2 regions of the Pseudarthrobacter sp. DSP2-3-2b1 genome follow, and region 2 is predicted to be linked to the other one. Evidence: riboswitches for the same ligand, from Rfam matches in the RefSeq annotation. Region 2 holds a riboswitch; the other holds the start of a gene.
The links. Region 2 has a riboswitch for S-adenosylmethionine ahead of ACP7AX_RS16145 (DUF1737 domain-containing protein). Riboswitches for the same ligand answer to the same signal wherever they lie in the genome.
Positions count from the first base shown of each region.

Region 1: linked by a shared signal. The riboswitch ahead of ACP7AX_RS03605 (aminotransferase class V-fold PLP-dependent enzyme) and the one ahead of ACP7AX_RS16145 (DUF1737 domain-containing protein) in region 2 are both predicted to bind S-adenosylmethionine.

Region 1 covers NZ_JAFCTI010000002.1:216,599-222,664, reverse strand. The annotation lists gene ACP7AX_RS03615 (metal-dependent transcriptional regulator) at 1-521, opposite strand, end outside; gene ACP7AX_RS03610 (class I SAM-dependent methyltransferase) at 548-1,306, opposite strand; gene ACP7AX_RS03605 (aminotransferase class V-fold PLP-dependent enzyme) at 1,399-2,826, opposite strand; SAM riboswitch class IV at 2,863-2,976, opposite strand; gene hisN (histidinol-phosphatase) at 3,146-3,958, opposite strand; gene rsgA (ribosome small subunit-dependent GTPase A) at 4,013-5,128, opposite strand; gene aroA (3-phosphoshikimate 1-carboxyvinyltransferase) at 5,112-6,066, opposite strand, start outside.
Region 2 covers NZ_JAFCTI010000014.1:69,311-75,376, reverse strand. The annotation lists gene opgC (OpgC domain-containing protein) at 1-2,222, opposite strand, end outside; gene ACP7AX_RS16150 (hypothetical protein) at 2,362-2,697, opposite strand; SAM riboswitch class IV at 2,986-3,101, shown strand; gene ACP7AX_RS16145 (DUF1737 domain-containing protein) at 3,115-3,372, shown strand; gene ACP7AX_RS16140 (rhodanese-like domain-containing protein) at 3,369-3,779, shown strand; gene ACP7AX_RS16135 (O-succinylhomoserine sulfhydrylase) at 3,780-4,988, shown strand; gene ACP7AX_RS16130 (methyltransferase family protein) at 4,994-5,512, shown strand; gene ACP7AX_RS16125 (glycoside hydrolase family 26 protein) at 5,471-6,066, opposite strand, start outside.

The sequences.
Region 1 (6,066 bases), on a different contig from region 2:
TACCGCAGCAGGTCCGGATTTTCGTCGCTGATGCGCGTGATCCTGCCGGTGTGGCCTTCATCGAGTTCAGCCAGGAGGTGGGCGGGTGGCAGCAGGACCGTGCCGTCCGCCGCGGGGATCGGGTCGCCGTGGGGGTCCCGCTGGGGGTTGCCCAGCTTGGTGGCCATCCGCTCAATGAACGTGTCCGAGACCGCGTGCTCCAGCAGTTCGGCTTCATCATGGACCTCGTCCCAGCTGTAACCGAGCTCCTGCACAAGGTAGGTCTCGATCAGGCGGTGGCGGCGCACCATGGAGAGCGCAAGCCTGACGCCGGCCGGTGTGAGGGTGATGGCGCTGTACGGTTTGTGGTCAACCAGGCCCTGGTCCTTGAGCTTGCGCACCATCTCCGATACCGAGGAGTTCGCAACGCCCAGGCGCTGCGCCAGCTGCGAGGACGTGATGGGTTTGGCCTGCCACTCCGTAAAGCCGTAAATGACCTTGACGTAGTCCTCGATGGAGGAGGAGGGCGCGCTGGTCTTCACCCCTCAAGCCTACCTGCTGGCGGGCATCACGCCTTGGCTGCCCGCCAGGTCAGCGTCAGATACGGCAGGCTGATGTCGGCGTCGGCGTCGTGTCCCAGATTCTCGTGGAGGTACCAGTCGAGGTTGGCCAACACCTTGCCGCGGATTGCCTCCGTAGCACGCAGGTAGTAGCTGCGCGACTTTGTCAGCTCCATGATTTCGGCCGTGCTGAGGCTGTCTTCCCACCGGGTGACATGGCTCTCGAGGCCTTCGAACTCCGGCCCCACTACCGGCCGGAAACCAGGCTTGTAAACATCGCCCGCGTGCATGATGCGGGACAGCCGGTGAACCCACGGGATGGACGTATCCAGCTGGTTCCAGGTCAGCCCCAGCGTCCCACCGGGGCGGAGGATACGCGCCAGTTCCGTGCTCGCCGGCAGCGGATCGCACCAGTGCCACGCCTGCGCAACGCTGACGACGTCGAACGCAGAGCTGGTGAGTCCGGTCGCCTCCGCTGTCCCTTGGGTTGCGGACACCTCCGGATAGTGGGCTCGGAGCTGTCCAAGCATGTCCCCGGAAGGGTCCACCGCGGCGACTGTCAGGCCGCGCTCCAGCAGGAGGGCGGTGAACTTGCCCGTGCCGGCGCCGACGTCGACGGCGTCCCTGGCCCCGGCCGGGATCAGCCAGTCGGCTGATTCGCCGGGGTAACCGGGGCGGACCCGCTGGTAGTGTTCGCCGCCGTCCTGGAAGCTCTGGCCGAGCTCCCGGCGGCGGCCGTGATCGAGCCTGGGGCCACCCCGTGCCACGTGCGGCCTCCTTCAGCTGATGCCCATGGGTATCCTTCGAATTTACCGCATGGGAGGCAACCGCCTGATCGCGGCCAGCTGGTCAGGAAAGCTCAGTCATCAAGGCACGGTGCAGCACCGGCGGTGCCGGGTGTGTTCGGAGCCCACTCCGGGTACGTGCGGGAGTCGTTGGCCGGGACCCAGCGCCCCGAATCCACCACGTAATCCCAGCCGAGGCCCGTGCTGCGGAGCTGCTCGATGCCGGCCAGGAGCCGCTGGGCATCCTCGAGCCGGGAACCTACCCCGAAGCTCGCCCGCAGGGATCCCGAAGGAAGTCCGAGGCGCTTCAGCAGCGGGTGGGCGCAGAAGCGGCCATCCCGGAGGCCCACACCGTGCTCGGCAGAGAGGTAGGCGGCCACCAGTCCGGCATCGTAGCCGGCCACCGAGAAGTTCACGACGCCGATGGTCCCGGTTTCAGCGTCCGTATCCGAGAAGATCTGGTGGACGGTGACGCCGTCGATCTTCTGCAGCCCTTCCACCAGGAAAGCCCTGATGACTGATTCGTGGGCGTGCCAGCGTTCCTGGTCCAGTGATGCGAGGACCTGGGTAGCGCGGGCGAGGGTTGCCGCACCCAGGACGTTGGGGGAGCCGCCCTCGTGCCGCGCCGGGCCGGTGGCCCAGCTGACGCCGTCGAGCCGTGCCTCACGGACGGCGCCACCGCCGGCGAGGTGAGGTTTTCCGGCATCGAGCCAGTCCGTCCGGCCCACCAGCACACCGGCGCCGAACGGGGCGTAGAGCTTGTGGCCGGAGAAGACCACGTAGTCCACGCCGTCGGCGCTGATGTTGATCCGGCGGTGCGGAGCGAGCTGGGCGGCGTCCACCACAATCCGGGCTCCGAACTCGTGGGCCAGGGTGGCCAGTGCCCTGATGGGGAGAATTTCGCCGGTGACGTTGGAGGCGCCCGTGACGGCGAGGAGGCTGACGCTTCCCTGCTCAAATTCGGCACGGAGTGCCTCGATGGTCCCCGCGATCGTGCCGGCTGCGACAACGCTGCGGTGCGGGACACCCTGCCACGGCAGGAGGTTGGCATGGTGTTCGATGTCCAGGTAAAGCACATCCCCGGTTGGCCGTCCGTCCGTCAGCGGAAGGCAGCCGGCCAGCAGGTTGAGCGAGTCTGTGGTGTTCCGGGTAAAGATCACGGAGTCGTCAGGCCGGCCGCCCACAAAGTTACGCACGATGTTCCGCGAGTTCTCGTAGACGGAGGTGCTGATCTGCGATGCATAGCCGGCGCCGCGGTGGACGCTGGCGTAGAACGGCAGGATCTCATTCAGGTAGGCGGACACCACGGAGAGGGCCGGTGCAGAGGCGCCGTAATCCAGGTTGGCGTAGCGGACGTGGCCGCCCTGGATCAGCGGGGCCTGGATCTCAGCGCCGGTGACGGCGGACAGGGGGCGCCCGGCGATGGCGAACGGATCATTGAAAGCGGAGTTGGCTGTGTGGACTGGGGAAACGGCGTTGGGGGAGACAGTGGCAGTTGTCACGGAGACCTCACTTTGAAAGGACGCCCGTTACCCGGGAATCCGCGCTTGCCGTGTCCGTTCCGGACCGGCCTGGTCGTCACCCGGGGCACCCCACCGCGAATGGAGGGTTGCCGGCCAGCAAACCGGGGTTTAGCGCTGGCACTCGTGACCTGTTAAGAGCGTAGGACATGTCCCGCGCCGGAAAAAAGTCCAGCCAAATGTTAAGGGCTTTGTTACGCGCATTTTGAAGTGTGCGGCTTTGTCCGAAGATACGACGGCGGACGCCCCCTTGCGGAGGCGCCCGCCGTCGAATGTTCGATAAAAGGGTCCGTGTGCCGGACTAGAGGAGATCGTCCAGATCCGGATTCAGCCGTTTGAGGACCTCGGAGTGCAGGATGGAATTCGTGGCCAGGGCGTTGCCACCGAACGGCCCGTCCACCCCTTCGAGCGAGGTGAAGCGGCCGCCGGCTTCCACCACAATGGGGACCAGCGCGGCCATGTCGTACAGGTTCAGCTCAGGCTCGCAGGCGATATCCACGGAACCTTCGGCCACCATGCAGTAGGACCAGAAATCGCCGAAAGCGCGCGTGCGCCAGACATCCTCGGTCAGGCCCAGGAAGTCATCAAGGTTGCCGCGCTGCTTCCAGCCGCCCAGGCTCGAATAGGAGAGGGAGGCGTCTGACAGCTTGGACACGTCCGAGACGCGGAGCCGGGTAGCGGCTGCGAGCGACCGGCCCATGTAGGCGCCGGCACCTTTGGCGGCCCACCAGCGCTTTCCCAGGGCGGGCGCGCTGACCACTCCCACCACCGGTTCGCCTTCGTCAACGAGGGCGATCAGCGTGGCCCAGACCGGAACGCCCCTGACGAAGTTCTTGGTTCCGTCAATCGGGTCGATGATCCAGCGGCGCGATCCGTGACCGGAGCTGCCGAATTCCTCCCCGAGCACGGCATCGCGGGGACGCGAGCGGGAAAGCTGGCCGCGGATGGCTTCCTCCGCGGCTTTGTCCGCATCGGTGACCGGCGTCAGGTCAGGCTTGGTCTCGATGTGCAGGTCCTGTGCCTTGAAGCGGCTCATGGTCTGGTCATCCACGGAATCGGCCAGCACATGGGCCAGGCGCAGGTCATCGTTGTAGCTCGAAGCGGGTTGGATCATGGTTACAAACTACCGTCTCCCGGCTGCTGAGCCGGGGAGGTGGGCGTCCAGCAGCTAGCTGATGCTGCCCAGTTCCTTGGTTTCCTGGCCCTCCAGCCGGGGATCGGCGCCCAGGAGCCGCCGCAGTGATGCGAGCCGGGCCGGTCCGGTTGGGCCTGCGTTGCCGGCGGCCACCCAGGCGTCCACCCCACAGTTAACGGCGGCGGCGTTGTGCTTGCAGCCGCGTTCACAGGCGTCGGTGCCCGGCTCCAGGTCCGGGAAGGACCGCAGGATCCGGTCCGGGTCCACGTGGGCCAGGCCAAACGAGCGGATGCCGGGGGTATCGATGATCCAGCTGCCCGCCGGGGCATCGGTCAGTTTCAAGGCCAGGGCCGACGACGACGTGTGGCGGCCGCGGCCCGTCACCGCATTCACGCCGCCGGTGGCCCGTTCAGCTCCCGTGAGCGCGTTGACCATGGTGGATTTGCCTACGCCGGAGTGGCCCAGCATCACAGTCACTTTTCCGTCCAGGTGCGCCCGCAGCTGCTCCACAGCGTCGCTGTCCAGCCGCGCGGAGAGGCCGTCGTCCGAGCGGGCGTCGATACCCGATGCCGCTGAGTCTGCCGTCCGGCTGATGATGACCGGAAAGTCCAGGTGCTCGTAGTTGGACAACAGTTCAGCGGGGTCCTTGACGTCCGCCTTGGTGACGAGCAGCAGCGGCTCAATGCCGGCGTCGTATGCGGCCACGAGGGCGCGGTCGATAAAGCCGGTGCGCGGCTCAGGGTTGGCGGCGGCCACCACCACCACCAGCTGATCAGCGTTGGCCACCACGGCGCGCTCGATCGGGTCAGTGTCATCCGCGCTGCGGCGGAGCAGGGTCCGGCGGTCCTGGATCCTGACCAGCCGGGCCAGCGTGTCGGGTTCGCCGGAGACGTCCCCTACGAGGGAGACGAAGTCGCCGGCCACCACGGGGGAGCGCCGCAGCTCGCGGGCCCGCGCGGCAATGATCACGCGTTCGTCCCCGGAGCCTTCACCGACGATGGCGGTATACCTGCCGCGGTCCACGGTGATGATGCGGCCGGTGACGGCGTCGTCGTGGCTGGGCCGGTCCTTGGTCCGCGGCCGGGAGCCTTTTTTACTGGGCCGGATCCGGACATCGGACTCGTCCCAGGAATCAGTGCTGCGTGCCACTGCCGGGACCTTCCGCGGCTTCGGCTGAAGATCTGCCCTGGGCGAGCATGTCTGCCCACATCCGCGGGAACTCCGGCATGGTTTTGGCTGTGGTGGCGATGTCCTGGACCTCGATACCGGGTACCGCCAGGCCCAGGATGGCGCCCGCGGTTGCCATCCGGTGGTCGGCGTAGCTGTGGACGACGCCGGCGTGCAGCCTGGCAGGCCGGATCACCAGGCCGTCGCTGGTCTCCTCGGCATCCCCGCCGAGCCGGTTGATTTCGGTGACCAGTGCTGCGAGCCGGTCTGTCTCGTGGCCGCGCAGGTGGGCGATGCCGGTCAGCCGCGAAGGCCCGCTGGCCAGGGCACAAAGCGCCGCGACAGTGGGGGCGAGCTCGCTCGTGTCGGCAAAGTTGCCACCCTTGATCTCAGGTCCGCCGGTGACTGTAAGGACACCGTCCGCCATGCTTACTTCCGCGCCCAGGTCCGCCAGGATGCTCCGCCACAGGTCTCCCACCTGTGTGGTTCCTTCGGGCCAGTCCGGGATCCGCACCGTTCCTCCCGTGGCCAGGGCAGCGGCCAGGAAGGGACCCGCGTTGGAGAGGTCCTGTTCGATGCGCTGGTCAAAGGCGCGGATGGGTCCGGGCGCCACCACCCAGTGGTTGGGCACCGAGTCATCAACTGCCACCCCGACGCTCCGGAGCACTGCCACCGTCATGTCGATGTGGTCTAGGCTGGGCACGGGTTTGCCGACGTGCTCGAGGTGGAGTCCCTCAGCGAACCTTGCACCCACCAACAGGAGGGCCGAGACGAACTGTGACGACGCGCTGGCGTCGATCACCAGGTGGCCGCCCCGGACTTCCCCGGTGCCCTCAACGCTGAACGGCAGCGACGAGGGGGTGCCGCCGTCGTCCGCTGTCAACGTCACGCCGAGCCCCTTCAGGGCCTCGATGATGGTG
Region 2 (6,066 bases):
AGCACCAGGACATTGACCAGGCGTCCGGGGGCCAGGTACGTCCGCGCAAAGTAGGACTCGTACATGGTCCGGTAGGCGCTGTCCGGAATAACGGCCAACCGGATATCGAAGCCGTTTGCCAGGTACGGATTGCCCCAGGACAGGAAAGCGAAAACGGTTGCGGCCACGGTGCAGGCCACCACTGCCCACGGGTTTGCCGTCAGCCACGCCACGACTTTCCGCCGGTGGAAACCCGCAACGAGGCCGATCACAAACAGCACCTGCCACACCAGCAGGGGAAACGAGTCCTCGAACTGGGAGGGCAGCAGGCGGAAGCGTGTGGTTGCGCCCAGCGCATAGATACCCAGCGTTGCCGCCAGCACCCACCAGGCTTTGCCGCGGTTGAGCGCAGCCAGGATCAACGGGCTGGCCAGCAGCAGGATGACATAAAGGCCCATCACATTGAACTGCCACGGCCCGAACTGGAGCAGCAGAATGGCGGGAAGGAGCTGGGGCGGCACCGGAAACTGGAAGAGGGATTCCATGCCCGCATAAAGATCGTAGGTCCGCCCGGCAGCGTCATGGCCGGCGCCCCCTGTGCCTTGGTCTGTGTAGGACGTGAGGGAATCGGTCTGGAAAATTGGCGCCAGCGAAACCAGGAAGATGCCGAGCAGGACCACCAGGGCAGTGACATAGAGCTTTCCGGCCCGCCGAACAGTCAGGTCCACTACCGTGCCGAAATCCTCTTTGACCCGCGGCCCATAGACCATCCCCACCACCAGTCCGGAGAAGAGCACGAACAGCTCAGCTCCGGAAACAAAGCCCACCGCCTCCTGCGTCAGCAGCTGGAACAGGGACGTCATACCGAGGTGGTTCACCACCACAAACACGATGGCGAGGCCGCGCAACAGGTCCACGCGGGAGTCCCTTTTCGACGGGTCGGTGTAGCCCCACGCGCCAACCGCCGAGACTCTTCGAGGGATCTGCCACAGCGCTAGCAGCAGGATGAGCAGGGCCGCTCCCACACTCCAGGCGGCGGCGCCAGTCAGGGTGTTGGCCTTGGAGTAGGCCTGCCCGGCCTGGACTTCGGTGACCGGCCCCGTGACCAGGCCTGACGCATCGAGCCGTGCCCGCGCGGCTGCCGCCACGTCCGGGTTTCCTGTGATGGTCCAGTCGATGCTGGCAACACCGGTGTCCCGGGTGCTGACCCGCTCGTCCCAGACCACGGCGGCTGTCCTGCTGAAGCGCGCGGACGTGGCCAGGTCAAGTGTCTGGTCCCACCAGGCGCCCTTGATCCCGGCTTCCCCGGCACCGCCGGTGGACGGGCTGTAAAAAGCCGCCGTCTGCAGGAGGAACGGCTTGTTCCGCTGCTCAACGTAGCTGGCGTAGAAGTCCTCGTTTCCGGCGCCGGCCAGCATTCCTGCCAGCTCCCCGTCAGCGGGCACGGTGTTGACGGCGGACTTCCCGGCAGTGTCGTCGTGGTAAGCCGAAAGGCCCACCCATTCGACGGCGTCGTCCCCGGGATAATAGGGCGCGTAGGCACCGTCGGCGCTGTCCCAGACGCCGTCGCCGTTGGTGTCCAACAGGGCGAAGCCCTGGCTCCCGGCGGCAGGGGCGTTGCGGTTCCGTTCGAAAGGGTAGTCCCGCCCAAGGTAGGGCTCCCACACCATGACGGTGCCGGCGTCGTCCGTTTCCTTAAACGCGGCAGCTACCGCCCGGAACGCAGAGCGATACGCGGCCGGCTGTTGCCCCCAGTCAACCCAGCTGCCGTTCATATCCGGGGCAAAGCGCACCAGCAGCTGGCCCTGGAAACCCGCCGAGATGCCGGCAACTTCAGCAGCGAAGGCGTCCCCCGCCGCCGCGTCGAGCTGATCAAGCGGAACAGTGGGCTTGACGGTCAACATGGCGTGGGAGCCCACGGCGGCGGCCTGGTCCAGGAACTGCCGGAGATTGACCTTTTCTGCGTCGCGGAACGGAATGGAGATGTCGTGGCCGAAGACGGCGGGGGTGGCCCCCAGCCGTTCGGCAAAGGATTCGGCGGAGTCCTGGCCCCATTCGAGGACAACGCCCAGCAGGGGCTTGCCCTCCTCCGGAGCCGGCCCGGGTTCGGCGGCTGCGGCAGCACCGGCAGGCAGGAGGCCGAACAGGATGAGCAGGGCTGCAACGAGGGCTGCCGGAAACGGGTTGCGGAGACGGGGTACGTCCGACGGCGGCAAACGTCTGACTACGGTGGCTGGTGGCATGCTGGTGTGGACCCTCCCCCAGGACGGCTTATCAGTGATGGCGGCCGGTGCCCCCTGCGAAAACTCTATCGGTCCTGGCGGGTCCGGGTGCCGGCCCCAAGGGCCGGAAGGTCCAGGCTGCCGTGCGCGCTGACCGGCCTTAGCCGGCCACGATCACCAGCGGGACCAGCCGCTCCGCGCATGAAACGCGGACCAGCGCCTGCGGCCCGGACGCCACCCTGTTATTGACTCCGGTATCGTCGCACCAGTCCACGCCGTAAGGGTAGGCGGACACCCCGGCCTTGCCCGCGGCCATTCCCGCCGGGACAGTGAACACCAAGGTGAAGCCGCCGTCGTCGGTCATGGGGGCCAGTTCCTCCAGGACGTTGACTCCGGCAGCGTCCCGGACCGTCACCTGGACTTTGGCGTCCGCACCGTAGCGCGCATCGCACACTGTGTCCTGGGCGCTGACGGTGACCTGTGCTCCGGGCCTCACTTCGGCCGGCGAAACAGTGTAAGTAGGCGGCATGCAGGGCGGCGGTGCCCAAACATCCCGGCAACCGGCCACGCCAGCCAGGATCGAAGCGCCGCAAAGCGCGGCGGCCGCCAACCGCGCAGCGGCGCCTCTCCTACCCGGTGTCCTGCTGATGTCCGCCATGAACCTGATTGTCCCGCCCGGATGCGGAGGGAAGAAGCACGCGCAGGTTACGAAAGTCCGGGTTGGTTACGCAACATGACGGCGGCGGCGGTGCGGCCGGGTGGGCCGGATGTTACGTTTTTGGGGAGTAATGAGAACCGGCGCCAAGCCCTGACTGGCCGGTCGGCAACCCTCCCTTTCGCGGCGGGGTGCCTCAGGTGAATACTCGGCATATCGACCCATTCGAGCTGCAAGCGTGAAAGAAGGAGTTCCGTCGTGTCTGACGCCCCCGCCCCTGAAGAGAAACTGTCGTACCGGCTTGTCACCGGGCCGGACGACAGGTCCTTCTGTGAACGGATTTCCGCTGCCCTGGCCGAAGGGTATGTCCTGCACGGCAGCCCGGCCGCAACGTCCAACGGCGGCCAGGTGATTGTTGCGCAGGCCCTCATCCTGCCCTCTGCCATCGCCACCGCTGACGCCGCCGTCGCCACTGCTGTGGACGATCTCGACTTCGACGGCGAGGGCCACGCATGAGCTACGCCGGAGACCTCACCCCGCAGGAAGCCTGGGCCAAGCTGGAGCAGGGCGCCATCCTGGTGGACGTCCGCACCGAAGGCGAATGGGCGCACATCGGCATCCCGGACACCAAAGCTACGGACAACGATCCCCTGTTCATCCAGTGGACGTTCCCGGGCGGGATCCCCAACCCGGATTTCCTCACCGACCTCACCCAACAGGCACCGGAGGACTCAACCACCGAGCTCGTGTTCCTCTGCCGCTCTGGCCAGCGGTCCATCGCGGCCGCCATCGCCGCAACGCAGGCAGGCTTCACCTCTTTCAATATTCTGGAAGGTTTCGAAGGCGAGCCGGACCGCTATGGCGAGCGCACTGTCAACGGCTGGAAGAACCGCGGCCTGCCCACCAACCTCGGAAGCAACTAAGTGACCTTCAACAAAGATGCCGCCGGCTGGAGCCCTGACACCCAGGCCGTCCGCGGCGGGCTGGACCGCACGAATTTCCAGGAGACCACCGAGCCGGTGTTCCTGAACTCGGGCTTCGTTTACGAATCCGCCGCCGCAGCCGAGCGCGCCTTCACGGGCGAGGACGAACGCTTTGTCTACTCCCGTTATGGCAACCCCTCCGTGGCCACCTTCCAGGAACGGCTCCGCCTGCTCGAAGGCACGGAAGCCTGCTTTGCGACGGCGTCGGGCATGTCCGCTGTTTTCACCGCCCTGGGTGCGCTGCTGGCGGCCGGGGACAGGGTGGTGGCCGCACGCTCGCTGTTCGGCTCCTGCTTTGTGATCCTGAACGAAATCCTGCCGCGCTGGGGCGTGGAGACTGTCTTTGTGGACGGTCCTGATTTGGACCAGTGGCGTGAAGCCCTGTCCGAGCCCACCACGGCCGTCTTCTTCGAATCGCCGTCGAACCCCATGCAGGAGATCGTGGACATCGCGGCGGTCAGCGAACTGGCGCACGCTGCCGGGGCCACCGTGGTCGTAGACAACGTTTTTGCCACTCCCCTGCTGCAGCGCTGCGGCCAGTTCGGCGCGGACGTGATTGTCTACTCCGGCACCAAGCACATCGACGGCCAGGGCAGGGTCATGGGCGGGGCCATCCTGGGCACCAAGGAATTCATCGACGGCCCGGTCAAGCAGCTCATGCGCCACACCGGGCCTGCGCTGTCCGCGTTCAACGCCTGGGTGCTCACCAAGGGCCTGGAAACCATGGCGCTGCGCGTGAACCACTCCTCAGCGTCCGCACTTCGGCTCGCGGAATGGCTGGAACAGCAGCCGGCCGTCAGCTGGGTCAAGTACCCCCTGCTGAAGTCGCACCCCCAGTACCAGCTTGCCGCCCAGCAGATGAAGGCCGGTGGCACCGTCCTCACGCTGGAACTCGCGACGACGGGCGGCCGCTCCGGGAAGGAGGCCGCCTTTGCGCTGCTGGATGCCCTGCGGATCATCGACATCTCCAACAACCTCGGCGATGCCAAGTCGCTGATCACCCACCCGGCCACCACCACCCACCGCGCCATGGGTCCCGAAGGCCGAGCCGCCATCGGTCTCAGCGACGGCGTTGTACGGCTTTCGGTCGGCCTGGAGGACGTGGACGATCTCATCGGCGACCTCGAACAGGCGCTCAAGCAGATCTAAGCATCATGACCGGAAAGCGGGACCGGAAGCGGCTGCTCTCCAACATCCCGTTGCCCGAACAGAACCTCGCCGGCCTCGCGGCGGGCCTGGTACTCCAGCGTGTCGTTCCGCTCCGGATCGGCCGTCCGTCCGGCCCTGCGTCTCCACTGCTGACAACGGCGGGTGCCGCTTCGCTGGCGGCCGGTGGAACGCTCGTCACGTGGGCCTGGTTTGCCGCGCGGAACACCCGACTGGCCCATCCCGAAGCCTTGGTGACCGGCGGACCCTACGCTTTCTCGCGCAATCCGATGTACCTGGGCTGCGCGCTGATCCAGCTTGGAGCTGGACTGCTGCAGAACAATGCCTGGATGGTTGCAGCCCTCCCGGTGGCGTCCGCCGCCATGCACCGCGAGGTGCTCCGGGAAGAAGCCTTTCTGGCTGAGGCTTTTGGCGAGCGGTTTACACAGTACCGGCGGTCGGTTCCCCGGTACGCGGGTTCGGCGCTAGCGCCGGGCAGCCAGTGCCGCCGAGAGGGCAGACGCTGAGGCGGCGCTGCTGTTGATCCGCCAGTCGGTCTCCTTATTGAGGTTGAACCACACGAAGCCGGAGACATCCGGCTGTGTCCTCAGGTAGGAGACCAGCGCCGCATTCCACTCCGGCTTGCTGCCACCGGTTTCGGTGCTGGCCGTTTCGGTGATGACAATCTGTTTGCCGGGGGCGATGATCCGGAGCTCCGCCAGGTGCGGACCGAACACGGCGACAGGCAGTTGCCAAGAACTCCACACCTGGGTGGTTCCCCAGTTGTAGGCGTCCAGGCCCACGGTGTCCACGTACGCATCGCCGGGATACAGTGCGGAGTTTTCAACCGATCCGCCTCCGTTGGGCGCCCACACCCAGTTCACATTGGTTGCTCCGGCGGCGCTGACAAGAGCGTGCACGTGCCGCCACGCCTGAACATAGTCACCGGGACTGTTGCCGTTGACCGCTTCGGCCCACGGGTACCAGTCGCCGTTCATTTCGTGGGCGAAGCGAAGCATTACCGGCTTGCCCCAGGACGCAAGGGCGGCTGCCCACTGGCTGATGTAAGGATCGAAATCTC